Regions from separate parts of the Hymenobacter tenuis genome, predicted to be linked through region 2. Evidence: riboswitches for the same ligand, from Rfam matches in the RefSeq annotation. Region 2 holds a riboswitch; each other region holds the start of a gene.
The links. Region 2 has a riboswitch for S-adenosylmethionine ahead of ACYVGU_RS08770 (amino acid permease). Riboswitches for the same ligand answer to the same signal wherever they lie in the genome.

Region 1 (5,043 bases), 720 kb from region 2:
GGAAAGTGTTTTGCTACAAGCAGCTCGGCGTATCCTGGCGGGCTGCTTCTGCGTTCAGGTAGGCTAGTACACTCTTTCCTCAACCATTATATGGCAAACACTTCCTTTTTTCTTTCTCCCTGGTCGGCCAGGCTGCTGAGCGTGCTGCGCATAGTGGCGGGCCTGCTGTTCCTGTTTCATGGCACGCAGAAGCTGTTCAACTGGCCTCCCTCCGATAACGGCGGTGGTGCTACCGGCCTGATGCTGGTAGCCGGCATCTTGGAGTTTGGCGGCGGCTTGCTACTGCTGATCGGGCTCTTTACCCGGCCTGTAGCCTTTATCCTTTCGGGCCTGATGGCCGTGGCTTACTTTATGGCCCATGCGCCGCAGGGTGCGCTTCCCATTGTAAATCAAGGAGAACTAGCCGTGCTATACTGCTTTGTGTTCCTGTACTTGGCAGCGGCTGGTCCGGGGCCTTGGAGCGTAGATGCCGCTCGAAACCGCAGCGTGGTAGATCCGGTGGTGTAATACTCCTGGTTACAACACGCAAATTGGGCTTTGAGACGCAGCAGAATCACTAGGTTCCGCTGCGTTTCAAAGCCCGATTCGGTTTAGAGGAAACAGGAGGCTAGTCGCGTACTTTCAGGCTATCGGGCACAGTGCCGCGCGTGGCCTGCACCAATTGGTTCTGCAACTGAAAGTTGACTTGTTCGCAGTCGTTGAAGCGCTTCTGGGCTGTTTCTAGGGCTGTTTCAGCAATTCGCAGGCGCTGGTACAGAAACAGAATCAGGCCCAAGGCAATCAACAGGGCTACGAGCGGCAAGGTTTTATTCATGGCAGGCAAGGGCTGAAAAAGCGGGAGGGTTGGTTGGTAAGGCGAGCCAGCGCCTCATCAACCAACCCTCCACTGCTTATATGCTGTACTTAAATAGTCGTGTTCGGGTCAAACTGCTCCAGGTAGTCGGCCACACGGCGCACGAACATGCCACCCAGCGAGCCATCCACCACGCGGTGGTCGTAGCTATGCGAGAGGAACATGAAGTGACGCACGCCAATCAAATCACCCTGCGGCGTCTCGATGACAGCGGGCTTCTTCTTGATAGCGCCCACGGCCATAATAGCTACCTGCGGCTGCATGATGATGGGCGTACCCATCACGTTGCCGAAGGAGCCTACGTTCGATACCGTGTACGTGCCGCCTTCCAGGTCCTCGGGCTTCAGCTTGTTGGCACGGGCCCGGTTGGCCAGGTCGTTTACCTTTTTGCTGAGGCCATTCAAGTTGAGCTGGTCGGCGTTATGAATGACCGGCACGATAAGGTTGCCGGAGGGCAGGGCCACGGCCACGCCCACGTTGATGTCGCGCTTCTTGATGATGTAGTCGCCTTCAATCGAGACGTTGATCATCGGGAAGTCCTGGATGGCTCGCGCAATGGCCTGAATGAAGATGGGCGTGAAGGTCAGGTTCTCACCTTCGCGCTTCTTGTAGGCATCCTTGTGCTTGTTGCGCCAATGCACGAGCTCGGTCACGTCGGCCTCCACAAACGAGGTAACGTGGGGCGAAATCTTCTTGGAGTCCACCATGCGCTGGGCAATCATTTTGCGCATGCGATCCATCTCAATCAGCTCTTGATTTCCGCTAATGGAAGGAACTGCTTTAGAAGGAGTTATGGCTGCTGCTGAAGCCTGGGGTGCTGAAACCGGAGCGGGCTGGGCAGTGGGCTGTGAAGCCGGCGCTTGCGGTGCCGGAGCCACGGCCTGAGGCTGAGCAGCCGGGGTTGCGGACGCTGCCTGACCTAGGGGTTTCTTGCCAGCTGCTACGTAATCCAGAATGTCTTTTTTGGTAACGCGGCCCTCGCTGCCAGTACCGGGCAGGTACTCCAGGTCAGCCATGGAGATGCCTTCTTCGCGGGCAATGCTGAGCACCAGCGGCGAGTAGAAACGGCCCGTCTGGGGCTGGGCTGCTACGGCTTGCGCAGGATTGGCCTGCGGGTCGCCAGACTCGGGGAGGTAAGGAACCTCAGCGGTTGCTTTGTCGGCGCCATTGGCTGAGGGTGCTGGAATTTCGGCGGCTGCCGTGGGAGCAGCGGAGCCGGCGCTGGCGGCATCGGTTTCAATAATGGCGATGGGAGCGCCAACGGCCACTACCTGGCCTTCCTGAACCAGAATTTCCTGGAGGATGCCGGCGTGCAGGGCCGGAACTTCGGTATCTACCTTATCGGTGGCTACTTCCAGCACCGATTCATCCTGGTCGATGGAGTCGCCTACTTGTTTGAGCCATTTCAGGACGGTGCCTTCCATGATGGATTCGCCCATCTTGGGCATCGTCATTTCCACTCGTGCCATGCGGTTGGGGGTAGGGTTGGGTTATGGGGTGGGAGGGTTTTGCTATGCGGACTGGGGAGTTGCGGACTCAAAGGTAACAGAAAGCCTCAACGCCTCGCAAAGCCCGGCCGTGTATCCGAAAATGGGTGTAGCTACGGCCGGGGGCTAGTGAGGTTGGCATAGGGGCCTTTCGCCGCCAAAATTGCGTGAGAAAAATTGGGTTGTATATTTGCCCCGCGCCCCTTTCACGGGGCACTTATCAAGAAAGGCGGAGGGACAGGCCCTGTGATGCCTTAGCAACCAGTAGCAATACCAGGTGCTAAATCCTGTCTCGGAACAGCTTCGGCTACCCGAGAAAAGATAAGTTACAAGATGTTCCCCGTCTGCAGCGGGTGTAGCTCTTCTGACTTATCGGAAGGGCTTTTTTTGTGCCTTTTCGGTGAGAGTTCTTGACTAAGTGCCGAGTGAAATGAGGGCGTTGAGTGCATCAACATCCATTCATAGTCGTCGGTAGGGGGTAGTGCTTGCATGCACCCTAGCGGGCTGACATTCACACAATTGGTATGAGTCGCAAAGATATTCGCATTGGCCTGTTTGGGTTTGGAGTAGTAGGTCAGGGCCTGCACACCGTGCTGGAGCGTACGCCGGGGCTGCGGGCCAGCATCGGGCGTATTGGGGTTAAAAACCGGGAGAAAGTCCGCCCACTTCCGGCTGCCCTGTTCACCTTCGACCGGCAGGAGTTGCTCCAAGATTCTTCACTCGACGTAATTGTAGAGCTGATTGATGACGCCGACGAGGCCTATTTGATTGTGACGGAAGCCCTGCGCCGCGGCAAAGCGGTAGTTACGGCCAATAAAAAAATGCTGGCCGAGCACCTGCCCGAGCTGATTCGGTTGCAGCGCGAAACGGGCACGCCCCTGCTCTACGAGGCCGCTGCCTGCGCTAGCCTGCCCGTCATCCGCAACCTAGAGGAATATTACGACAACGACCTGCTAGAGTCAGTGGAGGGCATCATCAATGGCTCCACCAATTACATTCTCACGGCCATGCACCGCGACACGCTGTCGTTTGCAGAGGCCTTGGGGCAGGCCCAGGCGCTTGGTTTCGCGGAAAGCAACCCGGCTCTGGATGTAGAAGGCCTTGACGCCCGCAACAAGCTCGTATTGCTCCTGACGCACGCCTTCGGGCTAGTAGTTGCGCCTGAGCAGCTCCTGACCCTGGGCATTGACCGTCTGAGCCCTCTAGCAACCGCTTACGCCAAAGAGAAGGGCTACGCGCTGAAACTGGTGGCGGAAGGCCGGCGCCTACCCGATGGCACTATTGCAGCAGCTGTACTGCCTACGCTGGTAACGCCTGAGCACGAGCTGGCACGTGTGCACGACGAGTACAATGGCCTTATCACGCAAAGCAGCTTCGCCGACCGACAGTTTTTTCTGGGCCGGGGCGCGGGCGCATTCCCCACCGCCTCCGCCGTGCTCAGCGACCTTTCGGCCCTGACCTACGGCTACCGCTACGAGTACAAGAAACTGCATCAGCAGAACGCCCTGGCCTTAGCCACTGCCGCCGAGTTGGATGTGCTGGTGACTTTCACGGATAAAGCTATTCCTGAGCTAGCCGATTTCAGCCACGTGCACGAGCAGTTCCGGTCCAGTACGCGCGGCCACTACCTTACGGGTACCATTGGACTGACCCAGCTAGCGCAGGCCGCATGGCTGCGGGCACCCGGGGTTTGCGTGGTGCGGTTGCCTAGTCCGTTACGCGCCGCAAGCGAGGCACTGGTAGTGCCGGATGTAGTGCCCACCCGAGCCCTAACAGAGGCTGAGTAAGCATGAAGAAGCCGAGGAACAGATACCCTAGTGCTACCTAAGTGGATCTGTGCCTCGGCTTCTTTCTAGAACTACACACGCTAGTCCTTGGGTAAGCTCAGTCGCAGCAGGTTCAGGGCCATGGTGGTGGTGTATTCCAGATTTAACTGCCGACCACGGTCAAAGCTGATTTGCTTCGTGACGGTGCGGTGCGCATCGGCGTAGGCAATGCATACCGTGCCAACGGGCTTTTCCGGGGTGCCACCATCGGGGCCGGCAATGCCGCTGGTTGCTAGGGCCACATCAACGCCCAACTGCTGGCGCAAGCCTTCGGCCATTTCGGCTACGGTGGCTTCGCTTACGGCCCCGTGGGCAGCTAGTGTTTCGGGCTTTACGCCCAGCTGGCGCTGCTTTATATCGTTGGAATACGCAATAATGCTGCCCTGAAAATAGCGGGAGCTGCCCGGAATGCTGGTAAGCCGATGCGCCAGCAAGCCACCGGTGCAACTCTCGGCGGTGCCTACAGTAAGGCCACGCGCTTGCAACTGTTGGCCCACAGCTTTTTCCAGCTTGATTTCTCCTACGGCAAAAATATGGTCGCCGAGCAAGGTGCGCAGTTCGGGTAGCAGGGCTTCCATGCGGGCCCGCAGGTCGGGCTGGCCATCGTCGTGGCCGGTGAGGCGCAGGCGCACGCCGCCGAGGTACGGCAGGTATGCTAGCTTCACGTTGGGTGGTAAGGCCGTTTCCCACGCTTCTATCTGCTGCGCCAGAAACGACTCGCCCAGGCCCACCGTCTGTACTACTACGTGCTCAATGGCGGGCGTTTGGAAGTGTTGCTGCAGGCGAGGGAGTACCTCATGGGTCATCAGGTACTTCATTTCGTGCGGCACGCCAGGCATGCTCACAAACACGGTTCCCTGGTTCTCAAACCACATGC
Region 2 (5,043 bases):
TGCGGAGCAAGGCTTGCAGAATTACACCCCGAAATAGCACTTCCTCCAGTATGGGCACCGCAACAACTCCTACGAGGAACGCCGCTACTGGCTCGTGCACAAGTTCTTCAAAAAAGCGTTGCTGCCAGTCAGGAAGCCCTAGTAGCTGCACCACCGACAGCACCATTACCAGGGCCGGCACCAGTAGGGGCAGCAGGGCGTACAGCCACCCCTGCTCTTGCCCCGTGAACTGCACCGGGTTCCAGCGCTTGCCCGCTTTCCAGCGCATAAACCCAAGTAGGGCTACGTTAGACAACACGGCCACAACCATACCCGTCACGGATTTTGATAGGTGCAGCACCTTGCTGGCGAGCAAAGAGGTAGGCAAGCCCACGAGTAGCGTCACGAGTAAATACCAGCCGATAAATGTCCAGCTTTCTTTTAGGGCAGGATAAGCTGGGGCTGGTTTCAATAGAGAGGGGGTAGCAACTTCAGGCGTACTAGTTTCCACAGTAAAATCAGGATTAGTATAAAGTAGTGTGCGTCAAAACTACTGTTCTTGGCGCATAAAAAAACAACCAGCCGAGCGTAGCGCGTCGGCTGGTTGTGATAGTCATCTTGATAAGAAGAATTACTGCGTTTAGGCGGCTTGCTGCTGCTTTTGCTGCCCCAGCTTGCTGTGCTTGCGGCCGTACCCGTAGTAGATAGCCAGGCCGATGGCCAGCCACACTGCCAGGCGCAACCACGTTTCCCAAGGCAACGACAGCATCATCACGAGGCAGGTCAGGATACCCAGAATAGGTACCAGCGGCACCCACGGCGTGCGGAAGCCACGTGGGGCGTCGGGTTCGCGCTTGCGCATAATCAGAATGCCCAGGCACACCATTACGAAGGCCAGCAAAGTACCAATAGAGGTCATTTCGCCTACCACCGAAATCGGCACAAACCCCGCGAATAAGGCAATAAACAAGCCTAGTAGCAGATTCGACTGCAACGGCGTGCGGAACCGCTCATGGATTCGGGAGAATACCGGGGGTAGTAACCCATCCTTGGCCATGCTGAAAAACACGCGGCTCTGGCCCAGCAAATCCACCAGAATAACGGAGGTGTAGCCGATGATAATGGCCAGAATCACGGCCGATGACAGCCAGGCGTACGGCGTTTTTTCGATGGCAATAGCCACGGGCGCAGCGCTGTTCTTGAACTCGGTGTAGTTGGCCAGGCCCGTCATGACGTGGCCGAAAAGCACAAACAATACGGTGCAAATCAGCAGGGAACCGATGATGCCGATGGGCATATTGCGCTGCGGATTCTTGGTTTCTTGGGCCATGGTGGCCACAATATCAAAGCCAATGAATACGAAGAATACTACCCCTGCCCCGCGCAGAATACCGCTCCAGCCAAACTCCCCGAACGTGCCGGTGTTCTTCGGGATGTAAGGTTGATAATTGGCGGGGTCAATGTACTGCCAGCCGAGCCCGATGAATACCAGCACCACCGCCACCTTTAGCGTAACCACCAAGGCATTAAACCAGGCCGAGCCCGAGGTACCGCGTATAATAATCATGGTGATGGCCAGCACAATAAGCATGGCCGGTATGTTCACCAAGCCGTGTACTTCGGTGCCATTAGCCAACGTAGCCGATTCAAACGGCGACATCACCAACTGCGGAGGCAGATTGATGCCGTATTTGCTCAGGAACTTCAGCAGATACTGCGACCAGCTGATGGCCACCGTGGCCGCGCCTACGGAGTACTCCAGCACCAAGTCCCAACCGATAATCCAAGCAAACAGCTCGCCCATGGTGGCATAGGCATAGGTGTAAGCGGAGCCCGCAACCGGCACCATGGAGGCAAACTCAGCGTAGCACAGAGCCGAGAAAGCACAGCCCACTGCTGCCACCACAAACGAGAGCGTAACGGCCGGACCAGCATTGTTGGCGGCCGCAATGCCCGTAAGCGAAAACAGGCCCGCCCCAATGATGACACCGATGCCAATGGTAATAAGATTGAAGCCGTTCAGGCTTCGTTTCAGGGTGTTAGCGCCCGTTTCGGCCGCTTCCTGCCGAAGCAGTTCCAATGATTTTCTGAGCATAAAGTGATTCGCCAGGTAGTAGTTGGCTGGTAAGAGAATATCCTGGCCGCAACGCCTGCTGCCGCTTAACCGGCTAGCAACGCGGGTTGCCGATGTCAGCACATTACGTAGCCTTACTAGCTTCTTAAAAAGCCGAAAGCGACGCGTATTGCCGGGCAACTACAGGCAGCAGCGCTGGCCAGGAAACGAAGAGAAGAAAAGAGATGCCTAGGGCTTGGATGCTAGGTAACGATACCATCCAAAGCCAATTGGGTCAAAAACTCAGGGCAGAAGCCGCAGCCTCAACAGCAACAACAGCGGCTCATACAGCAGCGCTGAGCCTTATGGGGCGCACTGAGAAGGGCAGCGGAAACTACGAAACAGGTACTACGGCAGAGGCAAAAGTCCACGGCTTGTTGTTTTTATATGGTCAGGAATTGGCACCGTTCCGGCTGTTGCGGATGGTTGCCGACGCGTCATAGAGCCTGTCTCTCAGCGCCTCTGTATAAAAACAATCCTTTGGGCTAGAAAGAATTGATACGACAAAGGTAGAACCGGAATGCTGCTCCTGCAAACGGGGTCTTTCTCGCTCTACCACACTGCGTATTTTATCAACTCCTGAAGCCAACTGGTGCCCTAGCAGCCAAGTCTTATCAACTCATAACACGCTCACTATCAGAACACTGCTTTTGCTGATAGATTTTACTGGCGGAAGTTTAACCGGAAAATTTAAATATTTTCAGAGGCTGCTAGGGCCCGAGTTTGCTTAAAGTTGGCATCTGAGTTGCCTATTGACCTTGCAGAAGCGGAAACGCCTGTTCCGGACGGCGGCCCGCTTCTTTCTCTGAATTTAAACAATCCAACATAGCCATGAAAAAGCTTCTCGTTCTCCTCGCCGCTTTCTCTCTTTCTGCTGCTGCCGCTTCGGCCCAAACTACGCCCGTAAAAGCAGCACATGCTAAGCACCAAAAAGGCGCCAAGGCTGCCAAAACACCTGAGCAGCGCGCCGAGCAAAAAGCCAAAAGCCTCAGTCAGAAGCTAGGCCTCTCGGCTGCTCAAACCGAGCAAGTCCGGCAGCTGAACCTGGCCCGCTACCAGGAAATGCAGGCCAAGCGCACGCAAGTAGCTTCCACCGCCGATAAAAAGCAGCGCCACCAAGTCATGAAGGCCGGCAAGGAGCGCTACGAAGCCCAACTCAAGCAAATTCTGAGCGCTGATCAGTACACGAAGTATGCTCAGCTGCAACAGGAGAAAATGGCCAAGCACAAAGCCCAGCATCCACGCAAGGCCAAAAGCTAGTGCCACATACCTAACCTAAAAGCCCCAGCGCATTCCTGCGCTGGGGCTTTTTGTTTTATGAGCAAAGCCAGTCTAGGCCGTTACTAGGTAGTTACAATGGGTAAAGCATCAGGCGTGTTCTCTGCGGCAAACCAGCGCAGGCGGTAGCAGTTCATGGCCGTGTCGCCGAGTTGCTCCAGGAGCCGGTAGTTGGCCACCGCGCCTACGGCCGCTCCAATAACAGGCACTAGCTGCGCCATTTTGGCCAAGTCAATGTAGTCGCGGTACTCCTGCTGAAACGTGCGCCAGTCAAACTCCTGCACGTCGGTCGGGAGCGTGTGGCGGTAGGCATCCCAGTTGGCAACACGGCTGTAAATTTCGTTGCGGGTATGCTGGCTGCTGAAAGCTAGCTGGAAAATGTGCAGCAGGAACAACCGCTCAGTGTAGTCGCGCACGTCGTGGCCGTAGAGGGCCGCCACATCAAACAGAAACTTCAGCTTGATGCCGAGCAGCAACGGGAAGTCGGCCAGCCCGAGCAAGAAGCCGCCCGCTCCCGTCATGGCTCCTTCGGCGGCGGCCGTATTGCGGTAATACCGCAGTGTGTTCTTCACCGCAGCTTCGCGCTCTGCCAACGGCGTATCGGCCTGCGGACGGCGCGTAGTGTGCGTAGAGCCAAACAGAACGCCGCGCACCATTTGCTTGATGGCCGCCGTGAGAGCCTGGTGCACCTTTTCGGGCAGAAATGCATTCAGCCGCGCTTGTATTCGGCGCGTGAAACGCCCCACCAGCGTGGGCTTTTTTTGCATTTTCTGTTGCCAGGCGCGCAGTTCCGTACGTGCTTGCTGATCTGGGAGAGTCATAGTAGGCAGAACGCGAAGGCTGATTGTTACCGTAAGATCGGCAGATTCTGGCTGGCATGGGCACTTGCTACTGGCCGGTTACCGCAAACTATAAATCCGCTCGATAATCTCAACCACCTTTACTCCTTCCTGCACGTTGGTGGGTGCCGGCCCACCCTTCCGGATGGTAGTCACTACGTCGTCAATCAGTTGCACGTGGTTGGCGGCGCTGCCCTGGTAGGGCCCGTAGTCGTTGGCGGGGTTAGTGGGCGGCAGCGCAGGCAGCTGGTAGTTGCGCAGGTGGCAATATTCCACCTTATCCAAGTACTGCCCACCAATCCGGACGCTGCCGTGCTCCGCCACTACCGTGAGGGAGCTCTCTAGGTTTCGGTCCCAGACGGCGGTGCTATACTGCAAGGTGCCACTCCCCCCGCGCACGAGGTCAAACGTCACCAGACCACTATCCTCAAATTCGGTGAGCTCTTGGTGGTTGAAGTCCCGGAAGCGGGCCGAAATGTTGGTGATGTCGCCGAACACCCAGTACAGCAGATCCACAAAGTGGCTGAATTGCGTGAAGAGCGTACCGCCATCCTGGGCTTGGGTGCCGCGCCAGCCACCGGGCCGGTAATAGCGGGCATCGCGGTTCCAGAAGCAGTTCAGCTGCACCAAATACACTTGTCCTAGTTGCCCTTCTTCCTGAATCTGCTTAAGCCAGGCCGCGGGCGGCGAGTAGCGGTTCTGCATCACGCCAAACACCAGTCGGTTAGCCTGTTGCGCGGCGCGCACCATGGCTTCAGCATCAGCAGTGCGCAGGGCAATGGGCTTCTCAATTACTAGGTGTAACCCAGCTCGCAACCCCAGCATAGCTTGCGG
Region 3 (5,043 bases), on a different contig from region 2:
AAGCTGGTGCCGCTGTTGAAATCGTAACTGACGACGGTCGTCGTCGTCTGGGCTTGGCTGTTGAAGCTGCTCCACAAAAGCAGCAGAACAATAAGGCGTGTAAACAACGTCTGGGACTTTATATACCAGGTTTAGTGGGAGTTATAACGTGCTAGCCAGTGATCTGCACTACCCGCCCCTAACCGACATGAAATCAAAATTGTCCAATCATCACTGTACAATATTTTATGCCTCGACAGTACTTACTGTTCACCTATAGCCATAAAAAAAGCCCTTTTGCATAGTACAAAAGGGCTTTTCTAATTAGGAAAAAACTTGGTTTATTCCTTTTCTAGGCGCAACTCCGCACCTTGGGGGCTTTTTAGGGTCAGCTTGTCGTCGGTCAGGGTTACTACATCAAAGGTGTTGCTTTGGGTAGCACCGTCGGGCGTCATCGTGATTTTCTTGGCCGCCTGATCAAAGGTGTACTTACCGTTCACTGCTCCGGTTGGCGACATCATGGTGTACTGCTGGTTCGCGAAGAACGTGATGCGCTCATCTTCCTGGGCATCGGTCTGTTTTACTTTGTCGCCGGAAGCGCTGAGTTCTTTATCGGTTTTCCATACTTTGCTTTCCTTACCGTAAAGCATATTAACGCCTTCTACTTTACCTTCTTTGCTGCCACAAGCAGCCGTGAAAAGTACTAGCAGCATAAGCAGGCTAGCTAGCAAGCGAAAAGAGGAAGAGGGGGTTTTCATGGGGAGAATGGTTAGATGAGAGAGTAGATTTTATGTCTCTGCTCAGCCTCCTGGATAACCAGGCTGCTAGGGCAGCATTGCCACTCTTACGGCAGCATTCCCCAAGATGTTCGCGCTACAGTCCGGCTACAACTTATTGCATTATCAAGCGTAAGAGAGGCAAACCAGACCAGTGCATCGTGCTGATTCTCGGTCAATTCCCCTCTCACAACTAAACTGACTTACTGCTATGGGACTGTTTGATTTCCTTTCTAACGACGGCGATAAGAAGCCTGTTCAGCCTACTACTCCTCCGGCAGCGGGTGGTGCCACCGATTTTTTTGGCAACGCCAACCAGGCTGCAGCTACTACTACTCAGGGCGATACCTATACCGTAGTAAGCGGCGACTCGCTTTCGAAAATTGCCAAGCGCCATTACGGCGACGCGGCCAAGTGGCACCAGATTTATGACGCCAACAAAAGCGTTATCGGCTCGAATCCCGACCTAATTGAAGTAGGACAGGTACTGACGCTGCCCAAGCTCTAGCATTTCTCTAGCTTCGAAATATCCAAAAAAGCCACCTCTTACAAGGTGGCTTTTCTGTGTTTCTAAAATTCCCTGTAATGTGTTTCGGATGGTGGTATGGCCCACAGAGACTAGGGCTCACTGTTGCCTAAAGTGTACCCTCTGCTCAACAGGAGCAGAAAATACAGCTTGTTGCCTGCATCTATTAGTGCTTGCCAATCAACAAGTTGACGACTACTCATCTTAACGCAGCATAAGCATATTAGCAGTATCGGCTGATTAAAAATTATTTTCACTAGCTATTGCATATATCGAAACTAGGCGTATACCTTTGCAATACCAACTAGGTACTCTCCCGCTCGCGGCGGGGCAGTTTTCAAAGATTTATACAGAAGTGGCGAGAGAACAGGCTCCCTGACCCACTGGCAACCTTCGACCGCGCGAAAGGTGCCAATTCCTGCCCGACCAGCCATTCGGCGGCGGGGCATATAACTCAGAGTGCCATGGAAAACACCTTCGCTTTCGCCCTTCCTTCCGCTGCTGCCCAGTCTGCTTTGTTGCTTACTGCCCAGCCGCTTTCCTGCGTTTCTAGGGCTGCTGTAGCCGCCCACGCTGCTTGGCGAATGCGAATGCGCTGCTGTAGCGGCGCTTGTTGTTGCTGTAGCTAGCCCACGCCCGGCGGCCCAGCTTCTCCCCTCCCCTGTTTCCTGGGCTTTGGCCCTTGGTGCTGCCTAGGCAGCGTCGCCTGGCTCGTCTGTTTGCTCAGCTCGCCCTCACAGGTTGCTGACTTCAGCCCGGCTCCTGCTACGCCCTTGCGTAGCCCCCACTGTAGCGGTTTACGCTCCCTTCCTTCATATCCAACTTCCTGCTAACCAGCCTTGCTATGTCCACGCAGAACGCTCACTTCGAGACCCTCCAACTCCACGCCGGCCAGCAGCCCGACCCCGTAACCGGGTCCCGCGCGGTTCCGATTTATCAGACGACCAGCTATGTGTTCAAGAATGCCGAGCACGGCGCTAACCTGTTTGCCCTGAAGGAGTTCGGCAACATCTACACCCGCCTGATGAACCCCACCACCGACGTGTTCGAGCAGCGCATAGCCGCGCTGGAAGGTGGCGTAGCGGCACTGGCGGTTTCCTCGGGGCAGGCGGCGCAGTTTATTGCCCTCAACAACATTCTGCAGGCCGGCGACAACTTCGTGAGCACTACGCACTTGTATGGCGGCACTTACAACCAATTCAAGGTGGCGTTCAAGCGGTTGGGCATTGAGGTGCGCTTTGCCAACGGCGACCAGCCTAGCGAATTTGAAGCCCTGATCGACGAAAATACCAAGGCGCTTTACCTCGAAACCATTGGTAACCCAAGCTTCAGTATCCCGGATTTTGAGCGCATTGCCGCCATTGCCAATAAGCACGATCTGCCACTCATTGTGGACAATACGTTTGGGGCCGGCGGCTACCTGTTCCGGCCACTGGAGCACGGCGCGCACATTGTGGTTGAGTCGGCCACGAAGTGGATTGGTGGCCACGGCACCAGCATTGGCGGCGTGATTGTAGACGGTGGCAAATATGACTTCGGCAACGGCAAGTTCCCGCAATTCACGGAGCCCTCGGAGGGCTACCACGGCCTCGTATTTAATGAGGTGTTCGGCAAAGGTGGCCCATTCGGCAACATTGCTTTCATCATTCGGGCCCGGGTAGAAGGCCTGCGCGATTTTGGCCCCTCGCAGAGCCCGTTCAACTCTTTCCTGTTGCTGCAAGGCCTCGAAACGCTGAGTTTGCGCGTAGACCGCACCGTGGAAAATGCCCTGCGCATTGCTACTTGGCTAGAGCAACATCCGCAGGTAGAAGCCGTGAACTACCCCGGCCTGAAGAGCAGCCCGTACCACACGCTGGCCCAGAAGTACCTGAAGCGCGGCTACGGCGGCGTGCTCACCTTCGCCATCAAAGGCACCAAGGAAACCGCTATACAGTTCATTGATAACCTGAAGCTAATCAGCCACCTGGCCAACGTTGGCGATTCTAAAACGCTGATTATTCAGCCCTCGGCTACCACGCACCAGCAGCTTTCCGAGGCAGAGCAGCGGGCGGCCGGCGTAACGCCCACGTTGCTGCGCCTGTCGTTGGGCACAGAGCACTTCGAAGACATTCGGGCTGATTTGACCCTAGCGTTTGACGCCGTGCGCACGGCAGCTACCATTCCTTCTGGGGAGAGTGGCAGCACCCTCCTACCCGAACCCGAAACCGAACACGTTGCCACGCTGGAAGTCTGATACTTGAGAGGGGTTGATGCCGGGCCGCAGGTGAGAGAGCGGCTCGGATCAGCTTCCAGCAACGCAGCGCGCGGGCTGGTGCCTGGGCTTTCAGGAGAGAGGAAGCCGAGGACCAACGCCGCCCGCACTACAGCCGGGGCGGAGCCGGGCAGAATCGGCTCCGCCCGCAGGCTATTGACTTTGAAATTGCCCTAGTACCATGCCTTCCGAAGAAGAACCACACCTGTTTCGTTTGCCTAGGCCACTTCGGCTGGAAAGCGGCGCCATATTGCCTCAGGTGAACGTAACCTACCATACCTACGGGCGCCTAAATGCCTCCCGCGACAATGTGCTATGGGTGTGCCATGCCCTCACGGCTAACTCTGATGTGCTGAGCTGGTGGCCGGGGCTAGTAGGACCGGGCTGTTATTTCGACCCCGCCGACTGGTTTATTGTGTGCGCCAATGTACTAGGCTCCTGCTACGGCACAACCGGTCCAGCCTCTGCTGATGCTGATGCCGACACGGAGCAAGCACCATATCAAGCGTTTCCGCTCCTGACCATCCGGGATATGGTAGCTGCCCATGAGGCCTTGCGTGAGCACCTTGCCCTACCGTCTATCCATACCCTGATTGGCGGCTCTTTGGGTGGGCAGCAGGCAGTGGAGTGGGCGGTGCAGCGGCCGGCCTTGTTTGAGAACCTAGTGCTGCTGGCTACCAACGCCCGGCACTCGGCCTGGGGCATTGCCTTCAATGAAGCCCAGCGCCTAGCCATCTTCGCCGACCCAACCTACCACACGGCCACGCCGGATGGTGGCGCGGCGGGGTTGCGGGCAGCCCGGGCCACGGCGCTGCTCAGTTACCGCAGCCACCACGCCTATGGCCGCACCCAAACCGAAACCGACGACGAGAAGCTGGACGATTTTCTGGCCAGCTCTTATCAGCGTTACCAGGGTGATAAGCTGGTGGCGCGCTTTAATGCCCACAGCTACGTAGCCCTGTCGCGGGCCATGGACAGCCACCACGTGGGCCGGGGCCGCGGCAGTGTAAAAGCAGCCCTAGGGCGCATTAGGGCCCGAACCCTGGTACTTGGCATAACTTCTGATATACTGTTCCCGACTTCTGAGCAGCAGCAGCTCGCCCGCTACATCCGGGGGGCGCAATACGCTGAAATGGAGTCAGAATATGGCCACGACGGCTTTCTGATTGAAACTGCTCAAATCACGCATTTCCTCGAACGATTTTACGTCCAGACCTATGTCCACTAGCGCTGCGCCGTTACCCGCATTTTCTTCTGATTTCAACGCCTTGGCTAAGCGCAAAAAGCCGGCTACTCCGGCCTCTGAGCGCCGGCAGCTCCTTTTCGATCTGACCTCTGAAGCCGCTTTACTAGCTGCCCGCACCTTCGGAACCTACCTGCAACCCGAGCATGTGTTTCAGAGCAGCATTGAAAACCTGCAGCCCGTTGATATTGCCTTTGCGGCTAGCTACGGCTGCCAAATTGAGCTGGAAGCCAGCATTCAGCGCCTGCCCGACGGCCGCATTACGGCC

Region 1: it holds a riboswitch for S-adenosylmethionine, as region 2 does, so the genes downstream of both, ACYVGU_RS05590 (homoserine dehydrogenase) here and ACYVGU_RS08770 (amino acid permease) in region 2, are expected to answer to the same signal.
Region 3: it holds a riboswitch for S-adenosylmethionine, as region 2 does, so the genes downstream of both, ACYVGU_RS16515 (O-acetylhomoserine aminocarboxypropyltransferase/cysteine synthase family protein) here and ACYVGU_RS08770 (amino acid permease) in region 2, are expected to answer to the same signal.

The regions. Positions count from the first base shown of each region.
Region 1 covers NZ_BAAGWF010000001.1:1,298,124-1,303,166, forward strand. The annotation lists gene ACYVGU_RS05575 (DoxX family protein) at 91-507, shown strand; gene ACYVGU_RS05580 (hypothetical protein) at 608-814, opposite strand; gene ACYVGU_RS05585 (dihydrolipoamide acetyltransferase family protein) at 904-2,322, opposite strand; SAM riboswitch class I at 2,555-2,668, shown strand; gene ACYVGU_RS05590 (homoserine dehydrogenase) at 2,865-4,127, shown strand; gene ACYVGU_RS05595 (competence/damage-inducible protein A) at 4,208-5,043, opposite strand, start outside.
Region 2 covers NZ_BAAGWF010000001.1:2,020,597-2,025,639, forward strand. The annotation lists gene ACYVGU_RS08765 (lysostaphin resistance A-like protein) at 1-451, opposite strand, end outside; gene ACYVGU_RS08770 (amino acid permease) at 620-2,074, opposite strand; SAM riboswitch class I at 2,473-2,565, opposite strand; gene ACYVGU_RS08775 (hypothetical protein) at 2,924-3,352, shown strand; gene ACYVGU_RS08780 (EcsC family protein) at 3,436-4,191, opposite strand; gene ACYVGU_RS08785 (Gfo/Idh/MocA family protein) at 4,270-5,043, opposite strand, start outside.
Region 3 covers NZ_BAAGWF010000004.1:692,776-697,818, reverse strand. The annotation lists gene ACYVGU_RS16530 (T9SS type A sorting domain-containing protein) at 1-107, opposite strand, end outside; gene ACYVGU_RS16525 (lipocalin family protein) at 321-737, opposite strand; gene ACYVGU_RS16520 (LysM peptidoglycan-binding domain-containing protein) at 967-1,263, shown strand; SAM riboswitch class I at 1,624-1,737, shown strand; gene ACYVGU_RS16515 (O-acetylhomoserine aminocarboxypropyltransferase/cysteine synthase family protein) at 2,126-3,514, shown strand; gene metX (homoserine O-acetyltransferase family protein) at 3,714-4,760, shown strand; gene ACYVGU_RS16505 (hypothetical protein) at 4,750-5,043, shown strand, end outside.